2 regions of the Mesorhizobium sp. M0408 genome follow, and region 2 is predicted to be linked to the other one. Evidence: predicted binding sites of a transcription regulator. Region 2 holds the regulator's gene; the other holds the start of a gene.
What was found. Region 2 encodes PhoB, which activates phosphate uptake and scavenging genes when phosphate is short. Its sites were predicted from a motif close to TGTCATNNANCTGTCAT; they were not measured.
Positions count from the first base shown of each region.

Region 1: phnF (phosphonate metabolism transcriptional regulator PhnF) is a predicted target of PhoB. The motif match lies at 5,577-5,593, and genes of this name have one in related genera.

Region 1 is NZ_JAMYRO010000001.1:17,777-25,605, forward strand. Features, by position in the region: gene NKI67_RS00095 (DapH/DapD/GlmU-related protein) at 1-443, opposite strand, end outside; gene phnL (phosphonate C-P lyase system protein PhnL) at 440-1,147, opposite strand; gene phnK (phosphonate C-P lyase system protein PhnK) at 1,374-2,150, opposite strand; gene NKI67_RS00110 (alpha-D-ribose 1-methylphosphonate 5-phosphate C-P-lyase PhnJ) at 2,147-3,046, opposite strand; gene NKI67_RS00115 (carbon-phosphorus lyase complex subunit) at 3,312-4,424, opposite strand; gene phnH (phosphonate C-P lyase system protein PhnH) at 4,426-5,034, opposite strand; gene phnG (phosphonate C-P lyase system protein PhnG) at 5,034-5,495, opposite strand; gene phnF (phosphonate metabolism transcriptional regulator PhnF) at 5,631-6,374, shown strand; gene NKI67_RS00135 (zinc-binding alcohol dehydrogenase family protein) at 6,393-7,409, opposite strand; gene NKI67_RS00140 (ABC transporter permease) at 7,480-7,829, opposite strand, start outside.
Region 2 is NZ_JAMYRO010000003.1:12,201-20,029, forward strand. Features, by position in the region: gene NKI67_RS04015 (ATP-binding cassette domain-containing protein) at 49-843, opposite strand; gene NKI67_RS04020 (sugar ABC transporter permease) at 921-2,285, opposite strand; gene xylF (D-xylose ABC transporter substrate-binding protein) at 2,428-3,468, opposite strand; gene NKI67_RS04030 (ROK family protein) at 3,755-4,999, shown strand; gene phoB (phosphate regulon transcriptional regulator PhoB) at 5,009-5,698, opposite strand; gene phoU (phosphate signaling complex protein PhoU) at 5,715-6,422, opposite strand; gene pstB (phosphate ABC transporter ATP-binding protein PstB) at 6,455-7,258, opposite strand; gene pstA (phosphate ABC transporter permease PstA) at 7,255-7,829, opposite strand, start outside.

The DNA.
Region 1 (7,829 bases), on a different contig from region 2:
TAGGGCGCGACGTCCTTCGACACCACCGCGCCGGCACCGACCGCCGCGCCATCGCCGACGGTGACGCCCGGCAGGATGGTCGAGCCGTGGCCGAGCCAGGTGTCGTGGCCGATGGTGACGCGTTTGGCGCGGCGCTTGGCGAAGAATTCGCTCTCGTGCTCGGCGTCGTCCCAATAATCCGAGGCGCGATAGGTGAAATGGTGCAGCGTCGGCCGCCAGGTCGGATGGTTGGTAGCGTTGATGCGCACGCTTGCGGCGATGTTGGCGAATTTGCCGATCGTTGCGCACCAGACGCCGCAGTCCTGCATCATATAGGAATAGTCGCCGAGCGTGCTTTCGGAAACCCGGCAGCGCTCGGCGATCTCGGTCCAGCGGCCAAGCCTCGAGTTCTCGACTTCCGCCGTCTCGTGGATCAGCGGCGCCTCCGACAGTTTCCTGGTCATGCGGCGATTTTCCCGGCGGCGAAGGCGGTCACGTCGATGACGCGGTCGGCGACCGCCTCACGCACGTCGTGATCGTGGAAGATGCCGAGCAAAGCGACGCCCGCTGCCTTCTTGGCGGCGATCAGGGAAATCACCACATCGCGGTTCCTGGCGTCGAGCGAAGCGGTCGGCTCGTCGAGCAGCAGGATCGGGTGCTCGGTGATGAAGCCGCGCGCGATGTTGACGCGCTGCTGTTCACCGCCGGAGAACGTCGCCGGCGGCAGCGCCCAGAGCTTCTCCGGCAGGTTGAGCTGCGCCAGCAAGGCGCGTGCCTTGCCGTGCGCGACCTCGCGCTCCTCGCCGCGCTCGACCAGCGGTTCGGCCACGACGTCGAGCGCAGAGACACGCGGCACGGTGCGCAGGAACTGGCTGACATAGCCGATGGTAAGCCGGCGCACGGCAAGCACGGTGCGCGGGCTGGCCGAGGCGAGATCGATGAGCCCGCCCTCGTGCTGGACGATGATCTGGCCTTCATCGGCGGCATAATTTCCGTAGAGCATTTTCAGGATCGAGCTCTTGCCGGCGCCGGACGGGCCGCCGAGCACGGCGCATTCGCCGGCCCTGATTGCGAACGAGACACCGGCGACCACCGGCAGTTTGATGCCGTCGCGCAGATGCATGGTGAAGCTCTTCGCGACATCGGAGACAACGAGCGGGGTTGCCATCAGAGGGTTCTCCAATCGTCATTCGTCTGCGGGCCAACACCCCCCTCTGGCCTGCCCTCTTTGCCAAAACTTGCCATCTCCCCCTCAAGGGGGGAGATTGGCAGTCGCATTCGGTTTCGCCATTCTCCTGTGTCGCAGAACGGGCGGGCCATAAAAGCTGCTGATCTCCCCCCTTGAGGGGGAGATGGCCGGCAGGCCAGAGGGGGGTACGCCGGAGCAATCATCGTCACACCTGCAGAATCGAGGAGACAAGCAACTGGGTATAAGGCGCGCGCGGATCGTCGAGGACGCGGTCGGTGAGGCCGCTTTCGACGACGCGGCCGTCCTTCATCACCATCATGCGCTGCGACAACAGCCGCGCCACGGCGAGATCGTGGGTGACGACGATGGCGGCCAGGCCGAGATCGGTGACCAGGCCGCGCAACAGATCGAGCAGGCGCGCCTGCACCGAGACGTCGAGGCCGCCGGTTGGCTCGTCCATGAACACCAGCCGCGGCCCGGTGACGAGGTTGCGGGCGATCTGCAGGCGCTGGCGCATGCCTCCGGAAAAGGCGCGCGGCTCGTCGTCGATGCGGTCTTCGTCGATCTCGACACGAGACAACCAGTCGACCGCCGTTGCGCGGATCCTGCCATAGTGACGGTCGCCGACCGCCATCAGCCGCTCGCCGACATTGGCGCCGGCCGACACCGTCATGCGCAGCCCGTCGGCCGGGTTCTGATGGACAAAACCCCAATCGGTGCGCATCAGGAAGCGGCGCTCGGCCTCGCTCATGCGGTAGAGTTCGCGAAACTGGCCGTCGCGCATCCGGTAGCTGGCGGTGCCGGAGCTGGGCAGCAGTCGAGTTGACAGGCAGTTGAGCAAAGTCGTCTTGCCGGAACCGGATTCGCCGACCACCGCCAGCACTTCGCCCGGCCACAGGTCAAAAGTGACGTTCTCGCAGCCGACGCGCGAGCCGTAGAATTTGGACAGCGCCGAAACGCGCAGCAGCGGTTCGTCTGTCATTGCGCCGGCTCCGTTTTTCCTGGGGCAAGATGGGTCTCGGGCGCGAGATGGCCGCGGTGGCCTTCCGCGCGCCGCTTCTCGCAATGATCGGTGTCGGAGCAGACGAACATGTGGCCGCCATGGTCGTCGAGGATGACCTCGTCGAGATAGACGTTCTCGGCCGCGCACAGTGCGCAGGGCTGGTCGAAGGTCTGCACCTCGAACGGATGGTCCTCGAAATCGAGGCTGACCACATCGGTGAACGGCGGCAGCGCGTAGATGCGCTTTTCGCGGCCGGCGCCGAACAATTGCAAAGCCGGCGAACGGTGCATCTTGGGATTGTCGAATTTCGGCGTCGGCGAGGGATCCATCACATAGCGGCCCTCAACCTTGACCGGGTAGGCGTAAGTGGTGGCGATGCGGCCGTGCCTGGCGATGTCCTCGTAGAGCTTCACATGCATAAGGCCGTATTCCTCCAGCGCATGCATTTTGCGCGTCTCCGTTTCCCGCGGCTCGAGGAAGCGCAGCGGCTCGGGGATGGGCACCTGGTAGACCAGCACCTGACCGGCACTCAGCGGATATTCAGGGATGCGGTGGCGCGTCTGGATGATGGTCGCCTTCGCCGTCTCGGTGGTGACCGCGACATTGGCGACCTTCTTGAAGAAGGCGCGGATCGAGACGGCATTGGTGGTGTCGTCGGCGCCCTGGTCAATGACCTTGAGCACATCGTCCGGGCCAATGATCGAAGCGGTGACCTGGACGCCGCCGGTGCCCCAACCATAGGGCATCGGCATTTCGCGCGAGGCGAACGGCACCTGATAGCCAGGAATGGCGATGCCCTTGAGGATCGCCCGACGGATCATCCGCTTGGTCTGTTCGTCAAGATAGGCGAAGTTGTAGGTGGCGATGTCGGTCATGGCGATCGCTTCCGCTCTGTGCTACCGAATTGAGTTCCAAGACACGGAAAAGGGGCTGGGCTCCGATGACCCCGACCGGATGGATGCGCCTCGGAATCCTGTTGCTGGTGTTCGTCGGGGTGGTTGCCTTTGTGCTTCGAAGAATGGTTCTTCCTGAGCCGAGGGAAGGCGCGCAAGGCGAGACCATTGGCGGCAGTAGCGGTTACGGCGGATACGGAGGCCATTCCCCAGACGGGGGAGGTCACGGTGGTGGAGCTAACTGAAGTCATTCCGCTGCCTGCCTCTTCTCTTCGCCCTTGCCGGCATTTTCGCGGGCGTCGTGCTCGGTGCGCATGCGGCGCACGAGGTCGAGCTCGGCCTGGAAGTCGACATAATGCGGCAGCTTCAGATGCTCGACGAAGCCGGTCGCCTGGACATTGTCGGAATGCGAGATGACGAACTCCTCGTCCTGCGCGGCGGCGATGACATCCTCACCCAACTCCGAGGCGCGCAGCGCGCGGTCGCACAGCGCCATGGCCATCGCCTTGCGCTCGCTCTGGCCGAAGACGAGGCCGTAGCCGCGGGTGAATTGCGGCGGCGCCTTGGCCGAGCCCTTGAACTGGTTGACCATCTGGCATTCGGTGACGCGGATGCTGCCGAGCGGCACGGCAAAGGGCAGTTCCGGCACGTCCAGTTCCAGTTCGACCTCGCCGATGCGAACCTCGCCGACGAAGGGATGGTTGCGCGCGTAGCCGCGCTGGGTGGAATAGCCGAGCGCCAGCAGAAACCCCTCGTCGCCGCGCGACAGCGCCTGCAGGCGGATGTCGCGCGCCATCGGGAATTCGAGCGGCTCGCGGGTGATGTCGCCGGGGACATGATCCCCAGGCATGTCGCCGTCGGGCTCGATCAGGCCTTCGCGGGCGAGGATGGCCGAGACGCGCGGCATGGCTTCCGCCTCGCCTGCACGCTGCTCCGGCTCGGCGACATCGCCGCCGGCGGCAAGTTCGGGATCGAGCAGCCGGTGGGTGTAGTCGAAAGTCGGGCCGAGCAACTGGCCGCCGGGCAGGTCCTTGTAGGTGGCCGACACCCGCCGCTCGACCAGCATCGTGCCGGTGTCGATCGCCCTGGTGTAGCCGAAACGCGGCAGCGTCGTGCGATAGGCGCGAACCAGGAAGATCGCCTCGATCATGTCGCCGCGCGCCTGGACGATGGCGAGTGCCGCCAATTCCCTGTCGTAGAGCGAACCTTCGCTCATCACCCGGTCGACGCCGAGCGCCAGCTGCTCGACGATCTGGTCGAGGCGAAGTGCGGGCACCGAACGATCGCCGCGCCGGCGGTCGGCGAGCAGTTTGTGGGCGTTGCGAATGGCCGCTTCGCCACCCTTTACCGCAACATACATGCTACGCCTCCATCATCTTGATGCGCGTCGTGCGCGGCAGGCAGGCAACGCTGTCAGGGGTGGCGAGGACGATGTCGACACCGCGGGGAAAGCGCTGGTTGTTCTGCTTCCATTGCTCGACGAAATGGCGCGGCATTTGCGCCGGCGCGATCGTCGCCGTCTTCTCGATGCCCGGGCCTTCGAGCACCAGCGCAGCGCCGGAGATGAGATCGCCGACCTCGAGGATCAGCGTCGTCGAGCGATCGGGATAATCCTGGGTGCCTTGCGAAAACCCGTCGAGCGCCATCATCTCGGCCGGCGTGGCGATCAGCGCGAAATGCGCGTCGGCCGGGGTGTTGGCCAGCGGCGCGCCGGTATGGAAGCCAAGCCAGGATTTCACCGCCGACACCTGCAAAGCCGGGTCGAGCCAGAGCGGCGTGTCGTTGTCGCACAGCGCCAGCGCAACGGCGCCGGCGGTGGCCGACAGCGGCGCCGGTGGGTGGGCAAGGGCCGGCAAGGGCTGGACGCTGCCCGGCCGCGCCATCGCGTCCATCACGGCACGGAATACGGTCTGGGCATTGAATACCGGATCGGCGAAGCCGCCTTCAATGGATTGAGCGGCGATATCCATCAGTCTTCTCCGCGCACCATGGTGAAGAAATCGACCTTGGTCGCCGCCGTCTCGGCGCGGCGCTGTTCACGCGCCTTGGCCAGTGCCGCCTGCAATGGCGCAACGATCCTGATCTCGACCTCATTGCGGTGGGCCGGGTCCTGCCACAGCGCATCGGCGATTGCCGCCAGCCTTGCCTTCTGCTTGTCGCGGCCGAGCGCGTAGCAGTGGCCGACATGGCCGGACGCAAGCCGCACCGTGGCACGGGTGACCGTCGCCTCGCCGACATTGAAAGGGGCACCACCGCCGCCGATGCGGCCGCGTACCGTAACCAGGCCGGTTTCGGGGCCACGCAGAAGTTCCGCTTCGCAAGGCAGGCCGGCTTCGTCCCAGAGGCGGACGATGTCGTCGCCGGCCGATTGCGCCAGCGTCGCCATCACGGCCTTGCGCTCGGCCTGCTCTCGCGCTTCCCGTCCTCGCATGGCGGTGCTCCTCGTCTGCGTTCATTTTGTCTATTGATATAGACAACTATACAAATTATATCCATTATCTAGCGCGTGTCCATGACGGGCACGTGACACGGGCCAAAAGATCGGCGCGAGGAATTGGGGCGGGAGATGATCGGACAAGCCAACAGCATCGAGCGGCGCAGCGGTGTCGCGCTGTGGCGGCAGATCGCCGATCAGATCCTGCATTCGATTGCCGTCGGCGATTTTCCCGAAAATGCGGCGCTGCCGCCGGAGATCGCGTTGGCCGGACGCTATGGCGTCAACCGCCACACGGTGCGCAGCGCTATCGCAGCGCTGGTGCAGGAGGGCGTGCTCAGGGCGGAGCAAGGGCGCGGCACCTTCGTGCTGTCGCGCAAGCGGCTGTCTTATCCGATCGGCGCCCGCACCCGCTTTTCCGAGGGATTGCAAGGACAGGCGTCCGAGCGGCATATCACCTTGCTCGCGTCATCGATCGAGCCGGCCAACCGTCGTGTCGCAGAGGGCTTAGGCCTTGCGACGGGGGCCGATGTGATACGCCTGGAAACGCGCGGCGAAGCCGATGGAATGCCGGTGTCTCGTGCGGCCGGCTGGTTCGATGCCAGGCGCTTTGCCGGCATCGATGCCGCCATGGCGGAAACCGGTTCGATCACCGCATCGCTGGCACGTTTCGGCATCGACGACTATCTCAGGCAATCGACTGTGCTGTCGGCGCGCCATGCCGATGCCGCCGACCTTGCGGACCTCGAGCTGCAGCCCGGCGCCATCGTGCTGGTGACGGTCGCCGTCAACGTCACGCCCGACGGTCAGCCGATACAGTTTTCGGAGTCGCGCTTCCCGGCCGAGCGGATCGAGCTCAAATTGTCGGCGCTCTGAGATGCGGCAGCCCTGGCATCATCCGACTTGAATGACGGCCTTGATCAGGCCGGACTTCTCATGCGCCCAGCGGGCGAGGTCGTGCGGCGTCTCGCCAAGCGTGGTGCGGTGGGTGACCAGCTTTGTCAGCGGCAGCGCGCCGTTGCGGATCGAGGCGGCGACATGGTCGAAATCGGCACGCAGGGCGTTGCGGCTGCCGATCAGCATCATCTCGCGCTTGTGGAATTCGGGATCGGAAAAGGCGATGTCGTCCTTGACGACGCTAACCAGGACCAGCGCCCCGCCGTGCGCGACATGGGCGAAGGCCGACTGCACCGACCGGGTGTTGCCGGTGGCATCGAAAACCACGTCGAAGCCGTCGCCGCCGGTTGCTTCCCGCACCAGGTCGGCAGCAGCGCCCCGCGAGCCGTCGAGGGTCGCGAAGCCGAGTTCGCTTTCGGCGAAACCCAACCTCTCCGCACTCATGTCGAGCAGCGTCACGTCGAGCCCGGCGATGCGGGCGAACAGCGCCGTGCCGAGCCCGATCGGGCCGGCACCAATGACCAGTGTGCGCGCACCTGGATCAGCGAGCGAGCGCCGCACGGCATGGGCGCCGATCGCCAGGAATTCGACGGCGGCGGCATCGGCCAGCGACAGGCCGTTTGCCGGATAAAGATTTTGCGCCGGCACCAGGATCTGCTCGCACATGGCGCCGTCGCGGTGGACGCCGAGCACCTCGATCCTGACGCAGCAATTCGGCTTGCCTTGCCGGCAGGCGATGCATTTGCCGCAGGCGAGATAGGGATTGACGATCACCGCTTCGCCGACGGCGAGATCGACGTCCTCACTAACCTCGGTCACGGTGCCGGAAACCTCGTGGCCCATGATGCGGGGATAGGCGAGGAACGGGTGCTTGCCTTCGAAGATGTGATAGTCGGTGCCGCAGATGCCGACATGGCTGACGGCGACCAGCGCCCAGCCGGCGGGGGGCGCGCCAGGCGCCGGACGGTCTTCGAGGACAAGTTCGCCGGGCGAGCGGCAGACGACGGCTTTCATGCTTCAATCCAGTCGGTTCATGGCACCGCCGGCCCTGCTGTCGCGAGGCCGGCGGTTATTGGGAGGCAGTCTATTTGCCGCGGCGGCGCAGCCCGTCGAAATAGACGATGACGATGATCAGCACGCCGGTGATGATGCGCTGCCAGAAGGCGTTGACGTTGAGCAGATTGGCGCCGTTGTTGATGGTGGCAAGGATGAAGGCGCCGAGCAGCGGTCCGTGCACGGAGCCGACAGCGCCGAACAGCGAGGTGCCGCCGATCACCGAGGAGGCGATCGCCTGCAATTCCCAGCCCTCGGCCTGTGTCGGATTGCCGATGCCGATGCGCGAGGCAAGCAGCACGCCGACGAAGGCCGCACACAGGCCCGACAGCGTGTAGGCCATGTAGATGGTGCGCTGGACGTTGACGCCTGACAGGCGCG
Region 2 (7,829 bases):
GACGGCTGGCACATTTTGGCGGCTTGTGATTAGCCGGCTAATTCTCGTTCATGCGGCGATCTTCAGCGCGCCCGGCCCCGGAATGGCGCCGGGTGGGCACTTGCCGAGGATGATCATGCCGAGCACCTCGTCCTGGGTGACGTCGGTTGTGCGCGTCGTTCCGACAACCCGACCGTTCTTCATGACGCAGACACGGTCGGCAAGCTCGAACACGTCGTGAATATCATGGCTGATCAGGAAGATGCCGATGCCGTCGGACTTGAGCTGCCTGACCAGTTCGCCGACCTGCGCCGTCTCTTGCGGCCCGAGTGCCGCCGTCGGCTCGTCCATGATCAGGATGCGAGCATTGAACAGGATGGCGCGGGCGATCGCCACCGACTGCCGCTGGCCGCCCGAAAGCTTTACCACCGGCTCCTTGAAGCGTTGGAAACGCGGATTGAGCCTGCCCATCACCTTGCGCGCCTCGGCCTCCATGGCGACGTCGTCGAGCGTACCCCAGCCGGTCATCAGCTCGCGGCCGAGAAACAGGTTGGCGGCCGCATCGACATTGTCGGCCAGCGCCAGCGTCTGGTAGATCGTCTCGATGCCGTACTTCTTGGCGTCGCGGGGATTGGAGATCGAAGCTTCCTCGCCGTTGACGAAAATCTGGCCCGCATCGCGCTTGTAGGCGCCGGACAGGATTTTTATCAACGTCGATTTGCCGGCACCGTTGTGACCGAGCAAAGCCATCACCTCGCCCGGGAAAAGGTCGACAGAGGCATCGTCGACGGCGCGAATGCCGCCGAAAGCGATGGAGATGTTGCGCATGTCGATCAGCGGCGTGGGAGCGGTTTTGTCTGCCATGCTCGTCCTTCCTCCCTATAGATCCTGCTTGAGCATCAAGTTGTACGAAAACCGGTTTCCACCTTGCGGGATCATGCTCAGACCCGTTTGCGATAGACGGTATCGAGCCACACCGCGACCACCAGCACGGCTCCGACAACGATGCTCTGCAGCGGCGAATCGATGCCGAGCAGCACCATACCGGACTGCAGCGACTGCATCAAAAGCGCGCCGAGCATGGCGCCGAGCACTGTGCCGGAGCCGCCGGCGAGCGACGTGCCGCCGATCACCGCCGCCGCGATGACCAGGAGCTCGTCCAGCGTGCCCAGCGCATTGGTCGACGAGTTCTGCCTGGCTGACGAGATCGCTGCGGCGATCGTCGCCAGCACGCCCATGATCATGAACACCTTCATGGTCACCCAGCGCGTGTTGATACCGGCAAGGTTGGCTGCTTCCGGATTGCCGCCGATGGCGAAGACATAGCGGCCGAAACGGGTACGCTTGGCGATGAAGGTCATGATCAGCCCTACGGCTACAGCCATCAGCACGGGTATGGCGATGCCATGGGCGATGAACAGCCCGCCTTCGGGAACGGTTATATTGTTGGCCGCCGCATATCTGTTCACGATGCCGACCGGCCAAGGATAGGAATTGGCAAGCCATATGGCGCCCATGATGACAAGGCAAGTGACGGCCCCGAGGAACGTCTCGGCCCAGATCGGGCGTAACGGGAAGCGGAACCGCTTGCGCTGCACCCGCCCGTTGAGCAGCATGAACACAACCGCCAGGCACGCGACAATTCCGACGATCCAGCTCCATCGCGCACCGATCGAACCCGTCGGTCCGCCGCCCATCAGCTGGAAAGTGGCATCCAGCGGCGCAATCGTCTGCCCACTGGCGACCCACCATGCGGCACCCCGCCAGACCAGAAGGCCGCCCAGCGTCACGATGAAGGCCGGCACCTCGAGATAAGCGATGATGTATCCCTGGAACGCTCCGATCAGAAGGCCAAGCGCGAGGCCGATGGCCAGCGCCAGGATCCAGATCCAGGGGTTGCCTAATTGCAGACCGACCATTCGCACCAGGAAATGCACCTGCGCAAAACCCATGACCACGCCGATCAGGCCTTCGGCGGAGCCGACCGACAGGTCGATATTGCGCATGACGATAACCAGCACCATTCCGGCGGCCATTATGGCCACGGCCGAAGTCTGCACCGACAGGTTCCAGAGATTGCGTGGCGTCAGGAAGGTCCGGCTGTCGAAGTCGAACGGATTGACGCCGAGCCGTACGCTAGAAATGACATGCAGGCCGACCCAGATGACCAGCAGCGCGCCGACCATGCCGAGCATGCGCGTGTCGAGTTCGGTTGCCTTGAGAAATCGGGCAACAATGCCGAGTTCGGATTCCCGTGCCCGGTCTGTCGTGCTGTCGACCGGCGTGTTGGACGTCGTGTCGGTCATGATGTTTCTCCCGCCGGGTTGCCGTCTGCCGCGGATGCCGGAAGCAGCCTAGAAGTTATCCGCCGGAAGCGGAAAAACAACTCTTGTTGGAAAAACGCCGCGGCGAGCGGCCGCGGCGTTCGGACTTTTCGGAAACGTCGGCTCAGTTGCAGACTGCAACAGTGCCAGCCGTCACCCCGGCGCAGACCTCTTCTTTCTTGATCCAGCCGGCGTCGATGACGACGTTGAGGTTGTCCTTGGTGATGGCGACCGGGGTCAGGAACAGCGACTTGACGGTATTGCCGCCGGGCGTGGTGAAATCCTTCACGCCGGCAATGTCGGTCATCTGCTTGCCGTCGGCCAGTTGCGAGGCGATCTCGGCGGCATTCTTGCCGAGCTCGCGCGCATCCTTCCACACCGACACGGTCTGTGTGCCGAGCGCGATGCGGTTCAGCGCGGCGTGGTCGCCGTCCTGGCCCGAAACCGGAACCGATCCGGCCAGCCCTTGCGCCGTCAGCGCGGCGACGACGCCGCCGGCAGTGCCGTCATTAGCGGCGACCACGGCATCGACCTTGTTGTCGTTGGCGGTCAGGAACTGTTCCATGTTCTTCTGAGCGTTGGCCGGCAGCCAGCCGTCCGTATAGGCCTCGCCGACATTCTTGATCTTGCCGCCGTCAATGGCCTCCTTCAGCACCTCCATCGAACCGGCAAACAGGAAATCGGCATTCGGATCGGAACCCGAACCCTTGATGAAGACGTAGTTGCCTTCCGGCTTCACCTTGAAGACTTCGCGGGCCTGCATGCGGCCGACTTCCTTGTTGTCGAAGGTCAGATAGAACACGTCCTTGTTCTCGATCAGCCGGTCATAGCCGACGACCGGGATGCCTTCGTCCAGTGCCTTCTGCACGGCCGGCCCGATGGCCGAGGCGTCCTGCGCCAGGATGATCAGTGCGCTGGCGCCCTGCGAGATCAGGCTCTCGACGTCGGTGAGCTGCTTGCCGGGGTTGGACTGTGCGTCGGCGGAAATATACTTGTCGCCTGCGGCATCAATGGCCGCCTTCATTGCGGCCTCGTCGGTCTTCCAGCGCTCTTCCTGGAAGTTCGACCAGGAAACGCCGATGACCTTGTCTTTAGCCTGCGCCACCGACGCCAGCGCCAGCGTCATGGCGACACCCGCCAGAATGGCGGTCGTGAATTTCTTCATCATATCCTCCCTGCGCCGCGTACGGCGTGACCAATTGGCTCAAAGACCAGCTTAGAAGCTCTAATTTTTTCGAGCCTCGAAAAAATACTGGCCCGATCTCCGGCTGCTGTCAACATCGATTCTGATGGATTTTGATGACTCTGCGAGTTTTTTCGAGCGTCGGAATAAACGATGACAGCGCCACCTGCATCTGACACTATTTGCCTGCGTCCGACACTATTTGTCGGACATTACCGACGGCTTCCGGTTCATGAGCGGCCGCGGCAACCGGGAGGAAAGCAAAACAATGTCGGTCGGAATCCGCCATGACGATTTGCGCCGGCGCAACCGGGCGATGGTGATCTCGGCGGTGCGCCGGGCCGGCCAGCCATCGCGTACTGAGATCGCAGCTACTACCGGCCTCAGTCATTCGACCATATCGGCGATCTCTTCCGACCTGATACGGGAAGGCATCCTCGCCGAGAGCAAGGCAAGTGAGCCCGTTTCGTTGAAACGCGGTCGTCCGCAGGTCGGCCTCGCCCTCAACCCGGAAGCGGCGGCGGTGCTGACCGTGGTGTTGTCGCTGAATTTCCTGTCGGCCGCCATTATCGACTATACGGGACAGGTGGTCGCCGAGGAACAGCGCCGGCTGGACACGCTGACCATGCCGCGCGACGAGCTGATCCGTGAATGCATGGCCATCGTCCGGCGCCGGCTGCAGGATCCAGACCTTGACGTCCGCAGTGTCGCCCGCATCGCCCTGGCGATTCAGGGCATTACCGACTCCCCTGCACGCGCCATGCTGTGGTCGCCGATCACGCCGCAGACCGACATCGCCTTTGCCGACATGCTGGAGGACGAATTCGGCATCCCGGCAACGGTGGAGAACGACTGCAACATGATGGCGGTGGCTTTGCGCTGGCGCAATCCGGATCGCTATCGCGACGACTTCATCGCCATCCTGCTTTCGCATGGCATCGGCATGGGGCTGGTGCTGAAGGGCGAACTGTTCACCGGGACGCATTCCTCGGGTGGCGAATTTGGCCACATGATCCATCGTCCGGGCGGCGCGCTCTGCCGTTGCGGGCGGCGCGGCTGCATCGAGGCCTATGCCGGCAACTACGCCATCTGGCGCAACGCCAGGCAGATGAGCGAAGAAAGCGAACCGATCGCCGACGTCAGCGACGCCGACATGCGAGCACTGGCGGCCCGGGCGCGCGAGAAAGATGGGCCGGAACGCGAGGCCTACCGCAAGGCCGGCGAAGCGCTGGGTTTCGGTCTCGGCTCGCTGTTCGCGCTGATCGATCCGGCACCGGTCGCGATGGTCGGCGCCAGTGCCGCCGCCTTCGATCTGATCGAGCCGGCCTTGCGGAAGGCAATCGCCCAGACCGCCGGCGGCCAGCATTCGGACTCGATCTCCTTCGATACAGAGCCGAACGAATTGCCGCTGATCCGCGAAGGCTGCGCGATGCGGGCGCTAAGCTTCGTCGACCAGGAGATTTTCGCGCCGGGCGCGCAAATGAGGCCCAGCGTCAGAAAGAACGTAGCCTGACCAGGCGGGTCAATCTTCCCTGATCGCATAGCCGGCACCGCGGATGGTGCGGATGACATCCGGCATCCGGCCGTTGTTGACGGCTTTGCGCAGCCGCCCGACATGCACGTCGACGGTGCGTTCGTCGATGTAGATTGTCTCGCCCCAGACATTATCGAGTAACTGGCTGCGCGAGAAGACACGGCCCGGATGCCGCATCATGAACTCGAGCAGCCGGAATTCGGTCGGCCCGAGCCTGATTTCGCTCTTCTTGCGATAGACCCTGTGCGATTCGCGATCGAGCACGATGTCGCCGACCTTCAGCACGCTGGACAGCACTTCCGGCTTGGCGCGCCGCAGCAGCGCCTTGACCCTGGCCATGAATTCCGGTGTCGAAAACGGTTTGACCAGATAGTCGTCGGCGCCGGTCGAAAGCCCGCGCACCCGGTCGCTCTCCTCGCCGCGCGCGGTCAGCATGATGATCGGCAGCCGCTCGGTTTCGGGGCGCACCCGCAACCGACGACAGAGCTCGATGCCGGAAACCGCTGGTATCATCCAGTCGAGCACCAAAAGGTCGGGCACATTCTCCTGCAAACGGATCTCGGCTTCGTCGCCGCGTGTCACCACCTCGACCTGGTAGCCTTCGGATTCGAGATTGTAGCGGAGCAGCACACCCAATGGCTCCTCGTCCTCCACCACCATTATGCGTGGTGCGATCATCGGCTGGGCACCCCCATCATGTCACCGGTGCGGACATTGTCGTTTCGTCCTGCTTCGGACGATTGACCGGCAATTGCTCGCCGGTCAGCACATAATACGCATTTTCGGCGATGTTGGTGACATGGTCGCCGATCCGCTCCAGATTCTTGGCGCAGAACAGCAGGTGCGTGCAAGCGGTGATGTTGCGCGGATCTTCCATCATGTAGGTCAACAGCTCGCGGAACACGGACGTGTATTTGACGTCGATGCGCTCGTCGGCGGCACGCAGCTTGGCCAACGCGGCCGCATCGCCTGCAGCATATTCCTCGATGACACCCTGCACCTGGATGAGAACCAGCTGCGCCATCGCGTCGATGGAATGCGACAGGTCCCGCGGCGTGGCGCTGAGGCCGACCGCACTCACGCGCTTGGCGATATTCTTGGCAAGGTCGCCGATGCGTTCGAGGTCGCCCGCCATGCGGATCGCTCCGACCACATGGCGAAGATCGTGGGCCATCGGCTGGCGTTTGGCGATCAGGGTGATGGCGCGGTCGTCCAGTTCGCGTTGACGCGCATCCATGATGGCGTCGTCGGAAACGACGCGTTGCGCCAGCACGTTGTCGGAATTCAACAGGGCCTTGGTCGCCCCGCCGACCATCGAACCGGCGAGGTCGGCCATGTCGCGGATCAGCTTGCTGATCTGCTCGAGATCCTCGTCGAAAGAAGCGACTGTGTGTTCGCCCATGGTCCTGTCCTCATATGCATGATCGGAACGGCTCAGCCGAAGCGGCCAGTGATGTAGTCCTGCGTGCGCTTCTCGCGGGGCGACGTGAAGATCTTCTCGGTCCGGTCGAACTCGACCAGTTCACCCAGATACATGAAGGCGGTCTGGCGCGACACGCGCGCCGCCTGCTGCATGTTGTGGGTGACGATGACGATCGTATAGTCGGCTTGCAATTCGTCGATCAGTTCCTCGATCTTGGCAGTCGACAGCGGGTCGAGGGCCGAAGCCGGTTCGTCGAGCAGAATGACTTCCGGCTTCACGGCCACGGTGCGGGCGATACAGAGCCGCTGCTGCTGGCCGCCGGACAGGCTCAAGCCGCTGGCGTTGAGCTTGTCCTTGACCTCGCTCCACAGCGCGGCGCGCTTCAACGCCTGTTCGACGCGGCCGTCCATCTCGGACTTGCCGAGGTTCTCGTAGAGCCTGACGCCGAAGGCGATGTTCTCGTAGATCGACATCGGGAACGGCGTCGGCTTCTGGAACACCATGCCGATCTTGGTCCTGAGGAGGTTGAGATCCTGCGACCGGTCGAGAATGTTCTTGCCGTCGAGCAGCACCTGGCCCTCGGCCGTCTGTTTTGGGTAGAGCTCATAGATGCGGTTGAACACACGCAGCAGCGTCGATTTCCCGCACCCCGAAGGGCCGATGAAGGCCGTGACACTGCGCTCAGGCAGTGACAGGCTGATGTCCTTCAGCGCCTTGCTCTGGCCGTAGTAGAAGTTGAGATTCTTGACCTCGATCTTCGTCTTCTCGACGACCGTTTCGGCCATCGTCATGTCTGGGGACAACATCTGTGTCATCTGTCCTCTCTGCGTCCGGTAAGGCTGCGGGCGAGGATGCTCAAGCCCAGAACCGTCAGGGTGATTATGAGTGCGCCGGTCCACGCCAGTTGCTGCCATTCCTCGTAAGGGCTGAGAGCGAACTGGAAGATGGTCACCGGCAGGCTGGCCATCGGCGCGTTGATATTGCTGCTCCAGAACTGGTTGTTGAGCGCGGTGAAGAGCAGCGGCGCCGTCTCGCCGGAAATGCGTGCTATCGCCAGCAATATGCCGGTGACGATGCCGGACAATGCGGCGCGGTAGGCGACCGAACGGATCACCACCCAGCGTGGCGCGCCGATCGCGGCACCGGCTTCACGCAACGCGTTCGGCACCAGGTTGAGCATGTCTTCAGTGGTGCGCACGACCACCGGAATGACCAGGATGGCAAGCGCAACGGCGCCGGCAATGGCCGAGAAATGTCCCATTGGCCGCACCATCAGCTCATAGACAAACAAGCCGATGATGATCGACGGCGCCGACAACAGGATGTCGTTGATGAAGCGGACGACGGTGGTGATGCGCGAAAAGCGTCCATACTCGGCCATGTAGG